DNA from 2 places in the Streptomyces sp. RFCAC02 genome. Region 1 is predicted to be linked to the other one. Evidence: riboswitches for the same ligand, from Rfam matches in the RefSeq annotation. Region 1 holds a riboswitch; the other holds the start of a gene.
The links. Region 1 has a riboswitch for glycine ahead of gcvT (glycine cleavage system aminomethyltransferase GcvT). Riboswitches for the same ligand answer to the same signal wherever they lie in the genome.

Region 1 (4,405 bases):
GGCGCCCGTACGCCTCCGTCAACTTCATCACCGCCCACGACGGCTTCACGCTGCGCGACCTGGTGAGCTACGAGCGCAAGCACAACGAGGCCAACGGCGAGGACAACCGCGACGGCAGCGACGACAACCGTTCGTGGAACTGCGGCGCCGAGGGCGAGACGGACGACGCCGGCGTGGGTGCCCTGCGCCGCCGCCAGCTCCGCAACCTGCTCACGACCCTGCTGCTGTCCACGGGCGTGCCGATGCTCGTCGCGGGGGACGAGATGGGCCGCACCCAGGGCGGCAACAACAACGGCTACTGCCAGGACAACGAGACCGGCTGGATGGACTGGTCGCTCGCCGGCGACCCCGCGTGGCGCCCGCTGCTCGACCTGACGCGCCGCCTCATCCGCACGCGCCGGGAGCACCCGGTGCTGCGGCGCCGCGCGTTCTTCTCCGGGCGGCGGCAGGGGCCGGAGGGGATAAGGGATCTGGGCTGGTTCACGGCGCAGGGCACGGAGATGACGGAGCAGGACTGGTGGGCGCCGAGCCGGACCCTCGGCATGTTCCTGTCCGGCCGGGACATCCCGCAGCGGGACTGCACGGGCCGGCCGGTCGTCGACGACAGCTTCCTGCTGCTGCTGCACGCCGACGACGAGCCGGCGCGGTTCCCGCTGCCCGGTCCTCCCTGGGCCGACGGGTACGAGCTGATCGTGGACACATCGCTGGAGGAACAGGAGACGGAACCGGGCACGCTGCACCCCGCCGGCACGACACTGGACCTGCCACCCCGCTCGGTCCTGCTCCTGCGCGCCATCCCACCGACCGCGACCCCCTGACTTCTGCCCGTTGGGGCCGAGCCGCTGGTCGCCACTTGCGGTGCCGTGCAGGGGTGGAACGTTCTACCGGTAGGCGGCGAGCGTGCGTGCAACGTTTTACTCGGTGGCGTCGGGCTGCTGCGGCCTGCCGTCCGGGCACCCAGGCGCCGCCGGGCTGGAAAACGTTCCACCGGCGAGCGGCTGGGGAGTGTGCAACGTTTTACCTCGTGCGCGGGCGGCGGGGGACGGCCGGGACCGTGCCCCCCGCGCTCATGCCTCGGTCACTGGGCCGTGAAGTCGGCGTACTCACCGGCCGTCATCAGGCCCTCGGGCTCGGGCGCCTCCGGGTCGGTCCGCACGCGGAACAGCCAGCCGTCGCCGAAGGGCGCGGAGTTCACCAGGGCCGGGTCGTCCACCACGTTCTGGTTGATCTCGGTGACGGTGCCGCTGACCGGCGCGTACAGGTCGCTCACCGACTTGGTGGACTCCAGCTCGCCGCACGGCTCACCCGCCGTCACGGTCGCGTCCACGTCCGGGAGCTGCACGTACACCACATCGCCCAGCGCGGTCGCCGCGTACTCGGTGATGCCGACCGTCGCCACACCGTCGTCGGCGGCCGACAGCCACTCGTGCTCCTTGCTGTACCGGTACTGCTCGGGATTGTCGCTCATGGGGTGATTCTCCTGGATCGCTGCTGAACCGCTGTCACTTGCGCCGCCGGTAGAACGGCAGGTCCACCACGTCGTACGGCTCCCGCGCGCCCCGGATGTCCACCGCCACACCGTCACCGCCCGGCGTCGCGTGCCCGGCTGCCACGTACGCCATCGCGATGGGCCGCCCCAGCGTCGGCGACGGCGCCCCCGACGTCACCTCGCCGATCACCTCGCCCGCCGCGTCCACCACCGCGTACCCGGCGCGCGGCACACGCCGCCCCCGCGCGCGGCGAGCCCGACCAGGACGCGCGGCCCCCCGCCGGCGGCCCGTTCACCGCCCGCCTCCGCCTTCGCCGCCACCAGCGCGGCCCGCCCGACGAAGTCCCCCGGCTTGCCGAACGCGACGACCCGCCCGAGCCCCGCGTCGAACGGCGTGACCTCCGCCGTCAGCTCGTGCCCGTACAGCGGCATGCCCGCTTCGAGGCGCAGCGTGTCCCGGCACGCGAGACCGCACGGCACGAGCCCGTCGTCCCGCCCCGCCTCCGTCAGCGCCTCCCACAGCGCGGGCGCGTCACCCGGCGCGCAGAACAGCTCGAACCCGTCCTCACCGGTGTAGCCCGTGCGCGCGATCATCACCGGCCGCCCCGCCACGTCCCCCGGCAGCCCGGCGTAGTACCGCAGCCCGCCCAGGTCGGCGTCCGTGAGCCGCGTCAGGATCTCCTGCGCGCGCGGCCCCTGCACGGCGAGCAGCGCGTACGCGTCCCGGTCGTCGCGGACCGCCGCGTCGAAGCCGGCCGCCCGCTCGCGCAGGGCGGCCAGGACGGTCCCGGCGTTGGAGGCGTTCGCGACGACGAGGTACGTGTCGTCCGCCGTCCGGTACACGATCAGGTCGTCGACGATGCCGCCGTCCGGCGCGCAGATCATCGTGTACCGCGCCCGGCCGACCGCCAGCGCGGAGAGGTGCCCGACCAGTGCGTGGTCGAGGAACGCGCCCGCCTGCGCGCCCGTGACGGTGAGTTCGCCCATGTGGGAGAGGTCGAAGAGGCCGGCCGCCGTCCGCACGGCCTGGTGCTCGGCGCGCTCGCTGCCGTACCGCAGCGGCATGCGCCAGCCGGCGAAGTCGGTCATGACCGCGCCGAGCGCGGTGTGCGTCGCGTCGAGGGCGGTGCTGCGGAGGATGTCGTCCGGCATGGGCGGGCTCCCGGTGAGGCGGAACGGAGGGCTGGGCGGTCGGTCGGGGGAACGGCCAGGCCCTCCCCATCTGTCATCTGCACCTGAGAGGTTCGCCGTGCAGGCCCGGGAGACGGGCCGGCGGCTTGCACCGTGGGTGGGACGCGCCCGCGCCGTGGCGGGATCGGTCCGCTTTCCAGATTCGCCTTCCGCGCGCGGTATCGGGGCCTGAGAGATTCAAGGGAGGACTTGCTCCTTCGGCGCCCCGGTCGCGCCGGGGACTCTCCCGCGCGGGGTCGAACGGCCGGTATGCGGTTGTCGGCACATCATCGCACGAACCACCGCGCACGGCCGGACGGGCTCAGCCGTTAGGGTGCGTGCATGACCGTTCCCAGGCAGCAGCCAGGCTTCGGCGGCGGATGGCCGAGCAACGAGCTGGAAGAGGTTCTCGCCGGTTCCCTCGGTGTACCCGACGCGGGACCCCGGCTGCTGAAGACCCTGGCCCGCAGCGCCCTGTGGGTGCCGCTCCCCGAGGGCGGCGGCCGCGAGAGCCGCACCCTCGACCTGCCGACCGTGCAGGTGAACGGCGGCACGTTCGTCCCGGTGTTCAGCTCGGCCGAGCAGTTGCACCTGGGCGGCGCCTCGCACCTGCCGTTCGCCGTCGCGCCCGCCTGGGAGTTCGCGCGCGGCCTGCCGCCGGGGATCGGCGTCGCCCTGAACCCGGGCGGCACCGTCGGCCTGCCCGTCCCGCCCGGCGCCGTCGCCGAACTGTGCCGCGCCACCCCGGGCGAACGGCTGCCCGGCGTGCCCACCGGCGCCCGGATGCGTCTTTTCCAGCCGGACTGGCAGGACGACCCCGTCGACTTCCTCGGCGCCGTCACCGGCGAGCTGTCCGCACTGCCCGGCGTCCGGTCCGCGCGGCGCGGCCTGGCCAGCGCCGAGGGCGCCGCGCCGGCGCTGTACGTCGGCGTAGAACTCGACGGCCTGGACGACGGCCACCGCCTCGCCGTGCACGACGCCCTCGGCCGCGCGCTGGCCCGTCACCCGGTCGTGTGGCCGGTACAGCTCGTGCTGCTGGATGCGGCCGACGACCCTGTGGTGGACTGGCTGAGGGAGTGCGTCCAGCCGTTCTACATCCGTGGTGTCTGAGGCCCCGGGCGCCATGTCACGCGCAGCCGAACCAGCGAGGAGGAACGGCCCAGGTGAGTGCGGCGCACGAGATCGATGACCTGCTCCCCCTGATCACGCCCGACCGCCTGGACGCCTACGAGGACCTCCTCGCGGCCCTCGCCCGCAGCGACGTCCTCATGCTCCTGTGGGACGGCAAGCCGGGCGAGCCGGACGCCCAGTACGGCAGCGTCGAGATCGCGGGCCACGGCTACGCCCCCTGCGTGACGTCCGCCCGCGAGCTGGCGGTCAGCGGCTGGACCCGCGAGCACGAGGTCATCGGTGGCCGCGACATCGCCGCCGCCCTCTTCCCCGAACACTGGGGCCTGTGGCTGAATCCCCACGCCCCCGGCGGTGGCCTCGGCATTCCCTGGCTCGACCTGCGGCGGATAGCGGGCGGCCTCGACCGGCTCCCGGCCGGTCCGCTGCGCATCGGTGAGCCGTCGGTCCGCGCCGACGCGTTCTACGACCTCCTGGTCCAGCGTGCCCGCCGCACTCCGGCGCTGCGGAGCCTGCGGCGCGGCTGGGTGCGGCCGGCCGTGGGGGCGGCGTACCTCGTGATCGGGCTCGACGTGGACGACTCGGGGGACGAGGCGGCCGAGGCCGTGCGGCAGATGA
Region 2 (4,405 bases), 4.2 Mb from region 1:
CGCGCACCGCGACCGGGCCGACGCCGGGGCCGCCGCCGCCGTGCGGGATGCAGAACGTCTTGTGCAGGTTCAGGTGGGAGACGTCCGCTCCGAAGCGGCCCGGGCGGGCGAGCCCGACGAGCGCGTTGAGGTTGGCGCCGTCCACGTAGACCTGGCCGCCGGCGTCGTGCACGGCGGCGCAGATCGCGGTGATGTCCTCCTCGAACACGCCGTGCGTCGACGGGTAGGTGACCATCAGGACGGCCAGTTCGTCGCGGTGCCGGTCGATCTTCTCGCGCAGGTCGGCGAGGTCGACGTCGCCCCCCTCGCCGGTCGCGACGACCACGACGCGCATGCCCGCCATGACGGCGCTCGCCGCGTTGGTGCCGTGCGCCGACGACGGGATGAGGCAGACGGTGCGCTGCGGCTGCCCGTTCGCGCGGTGGTGGGCGCGGACCGCGAGGAGGCCGGCGAGTTCGCCCTGCGAACCGGCGTTCGGCTGGAGGGAGACCGCGTCGTACCCGGTGATCTCGGCGAGGGCGGCCTCGAGTTCGCGGATCAGGGTCAGGTGCCCCCCGGCCTGCTCGGCCGGCGCGAACGGGTGGATGTCGGCGAAGCCCGGCCAGGTGATGGGCTGCATCTCGGCGGCCGCGTTCAGCTTCATCGTGCAGGAGCCGAGCGGGATCATGCCGCGGTCGAGCGCGTAGTCGCGGTCGGCGAGCCGCCGCAGGTAGCGCAGCATGGCGGTCTCGGAGCGGTGGCGGTGGAAGACCGGGTGCGTGAGGTACGCGCCGGTGCGCGCGAGCGCCGCCGGGATGGCGTCGGGCGTACGGGCGTCCAGCGCGTCGAGGTCGACCGGGCCGCCGTCCCGGCCGGCGGCGCCGAACGCGGCGAGGACGGCCGAGAGCTGCTCGCGGCCCGTCGTCTCGTCGCACGAGACGCCCACGTGGTCGGCGTCCGTGAGGCGGAGGTTGACGCCCGCGGCGCGCGCCGCGGCCACGACGGCGCCGGCGCGGCCGGGCACACGGGCCGTCACCGTGTCGAAGAACGCGCCGTGCACCACCTCGACGCCGCCCTCCCGCAGCGCGGCGGCGAGCAGCGCGGCGTACCGGTGCGTGCGGCGGGCGATGCGGGCCAGCCCGTCCGGGCCGTGGTGGACGGCGTACAGCGCGGCCATGACGGCCAGCAGCACCTGGGCGGTGCAGATGTTGCTCGTGGCCTTCTCGCGCCGGATGTGCTGCTCACGGGTCTGGAGGGCGAGCCGGTACGCGGGGCGGCCGGCGGCGTCGCGGGAGACGCCGACGAGACGGCCCGGCAGGTTGCGGGCGTACGTGTCGCGGACCGCCATGTAGCCGGCGTGCGGGCCGCCGAAGCCCATCGGGACGCCGAAGCGCTGGGTCGTGCCGACCGCGATGTCGGCGCCGAGCTCCCCGGGCGGCGTCAGGAGGGTGAGGGCCAGCAGGTCGGCCGCGACGGCGACGACGGCGCCCATGCCGTGCGCCGCCTCGATCAGCGGCCGCAGGTCGCGCACGGCGCCCGACGCGCCCGGGTACTGCGCGAGGACGCCGAACACCCCGCGCTCGGCGGCGTCGGCCGGGATGCCGTCGGCCAGCGGCGCGACGACGACCGCCACCCCCGCCGCCTCGGCGCGGGTCCGCACCACGGCGATCGTCTGCGGGAGGCAGTCCGCGTCCACGAGGAACACGCCGTCCCGCACCTTCCCGACCCGGCGGGCCAGCGCCATGGCCTCGGCGGCCGCGGTGCCCTCGTCCAGCAGGGAGGCGCCGGCGGTCGGCAGCCCGGTGAGGTCGGCGACGACCGTCTGGAAGGTGAGGAGGACTTCGAGCCGGCCCTGCGAGATCTCCGGCTGGTAGGGCGTGTACGCGGTGTACCAGGCCGGGTTCTCCAGGACGTTGCGCTGGATGACGGGCGGCGTGAACGTGCCGTGGTACCCGAGGCCGATCATGGAGTGGGCGACGGTGTTCCGGCCGGCGAGGTCCCGCAGTTCGGCGAGGACGGCGGCCTCGTCACGGGCGGCCGGCAGCCGCAGCCCCCCGGTCGCGCGGACACTCTCGGGGACGGCGGCCGCGGTCAGGTCGTCGAGCGAGGCGAACCCCACCCGGGCGAGCATCTTGGCGCGGTCCCCGGCGTCGGGACCGATGTGCCGGGCGGCGAACGGCGCTCCCGCCTCCAGGTCGGCGAGCGGGGGACGGCTGACGGGGCTGGCGGTCATCGGGGAGGCTCCTCACGGTCGCATGACCTCGGGCGCCGGGCGGCACCGCCCGGCCTGCCTCCCCCTCTGTCATCCGGCGCGCCGCCGGACCTGAGAGCTTCGCCCGGCGGTCGCCCGCCCGGCTTGCACCGTCGGTGAGGACGGTCCGCCCGCCGTGCGCCGGGGGCCGTCCTGCTTTCCAGAGTGGTCTGACTCGCGCGGTACTGGGGCCTGAGAGATTCCGGGGAGGATTTGCTCCTTCGGCGCCCGCCGTCCGTCCGACGCCGGGACTCTCCCGCACGAGGTCGACAACCGGTTTCGAGCCTACCAGCGGCTCCCCGGGCGGGTCCCGGGGGAACCACTCGACTGGCCAGCGGGCGGAATGTGCCCTTCTCTAGGTGGTAGGAGCCCTTCGGTACGACGGGCCGCCGGCGTCCGGCGGCCGCCGGACCGTGCGCGGCCGGCGTGACCAGTTGGAGGAAGCGTGCAGACCGACATCGACCCCCGCAGTCTGATCGGGCGCAAGGCCCTCGACCGTGACGGCGCCAAGATCGGCACGGTGGACGAGGTGTACCTCGACGACGCGACCGGGGCGCCCGAATGGGCGGCGGTCCGGACCGGGTTCTTCACCCGCGACGCGTTCGTCCCCCTGGAGCCGAGCGAGCTGGTCGACGACCACCTGCGGGTGCCGTTCGAGCGGGCGCTGATCCGCCGGGCGCCGGACCTCGGCGTCGGCCGCCACCTCTCGCCCGAGCAGGAGCTGCAGCTGTACCACCACTACGGGCTTGACGTGCCGGGGATCGCGCCGCCGCCCGACGCGGACTTCGGGCGGCTGGCCGCGCCCGACGGCGGCGTCGACGACCGCTGATCCGCCACCAGCGGCAGCGGCTCGGAGCGGGTCAGCTCCGGGTCGTCCACGCGGAACGTGAGGGCGCGGCCCGGCGGGCCGCCCGGGCGCTCGAACCGCACGGTCACGCGCCCGACGCCGCTGCCCTGGACCCAGCCCGGTCCATGACGCGCGTGCGTCACATCGATGCCCGGCAGCCACACCCGTTCGGGCGCGTGAGGTTCCGCCGGCGGGTCCGCCGCGGCCGGCTCCCCGCCCACGGGCACGGGCTCCGCCTCCCCCGTGCTCCGCACGGCCGCCTGCGCGAACAGGTCCTCCTGCGTGAAACCGGCCAGCCCGCTCACCCCGACGCCGAGGAGCCGCACGCCGTCCGTCGTGTCCACGCCGTCCAGGAGACGGGCGGCGGCCTCCCGCACGACCGCCGGGTCGTCGGTGGGTCCGCGCAGCGTCTCGGAGCGCGTCAGGGTCGTGAAGTCGTATCGGCGGACCTTCAGCACCACGGTGCGCCCCGAGCGGCCCGCGGCCCGCAGCCTGGCCGTGCAGCGGTCGGCGAGCCGGGCGACCTCCAGCCGTACCCGGGCGCGGTCGGTGACATCGGTGTCGAAGGTGTCCTCGACCGAGACGGACTTGGTGTCGCGCTCGGCGACGACCGGGCGGTCGTCCCGGCCCATGGCCATCGCGTGGACGGCCTGCCCGTGCGCCCTGCCCAGCAGCCGCACCAGCTCGTCGGCGCCCGCGTCGGCCAGCTCGCCCACCGTGTGCAGACCGGCGCGGCGCAGCGCCTCGGCGGTGGCGGGGCCGATGCCGGGGAGCGTGCGCACGGGCAGGGGGGCGAGCAGGTCCCGTTCGGTGCCGGGCTCGATCAGCACGAGCCCGTCCGGCTTGGCCAGCTCGGAGGCGATCTTCGCGAGCATCTTGGAGCCCGCGAGCCCGACGGAGCCCGTCACCCCCGTGCCGACCGCGATGCGCCCGCGCAGCTCCTCCCCCACCGCACGGGCCTCCGCGGCGGTGCCGGCGGCGCCGCCGGCCGCGAGGTCGACGAACGCCTCGTCCAGGCTCAGCGGCTCCACCAGCGGCGACAGGGCCGCCAGCAGGGCCATCACGCGCTCGCTGATCTCCCGGTAGACCGTGAAGCGCGGCACGAGGAAGGCGGCGTGCGGCGTACGGCGGCGGGCCTGGGCCGTCGGCATGGCCGAGTGCACGCCGAACCTGCGGGCCTCGTAGGAGGCGGTGGCGACGACGCCGCGCGGCCCGATCCCCCCGACGACGACCGGTTTCCCGCGCAGGCTCGGCTTCGCGGCCTGCTCCACCGAGGCGTAGAAGGCGTCCATGTCGAGATGGAGGATCGTCGGGCTGCCGCGCACGCC

Region 2: it holds a riboswitch for glycine, as region 1 does, so the genes downstream of both, gcvP (aminomethyl-transferring glycine dehydrogenase) here and gcvT (glycine cleavage system aminomethyltransferase GcvT) in region 1, are expected to answer to the same signal.

Annotation. Positions count from the first base shown of each region.
Region 1 is NZ_SAUH01000001.1:4,601,321-4,605,725, forward strand. Features, by position in the region: gene glgX (glycogen debranching protein GlgX) at 1-818, shown strand, start outside; gene gcvH (glycine cleavage system protein GcvH) at 1,079-1,468, opposite strand; partial or broken gene gcvT (glycine cleavage system aminomethyltransferase GcvT) at 1,503-2,641, opposite strand; glycine riboswitch at 2,710-2,822, opposite strand; glycine riboswitch at 2,827-2,919, opposite strand; gene EMA09_RS21405 (enhanced serine sensitivity protein SseB) at 3,002-3,769, shown strand; gene EMA09_RS21410 (enhanced serine sensitivity protein SseB C-terminal domain-containing protein) at 3,823-4,405, shown strand, end outside.
Region 2 is NZ_SAUH01000001.1:384,744-389,148, forward strand. Features, by position in the region: gene gcvP (aminomethyl-transferring glycine dehydrogenase) at 1-2,212, opposite strand, end outside; glycine riboswitch at 2,401-2,499, opposite strand; gene EMA09_RS01670 (PRC-barrel domain-containing protein) at 2,676-3,059, shown strand; gene EMA09_RS01675 (DNA polymerase IV) at 2,969-4,402, opposite strand.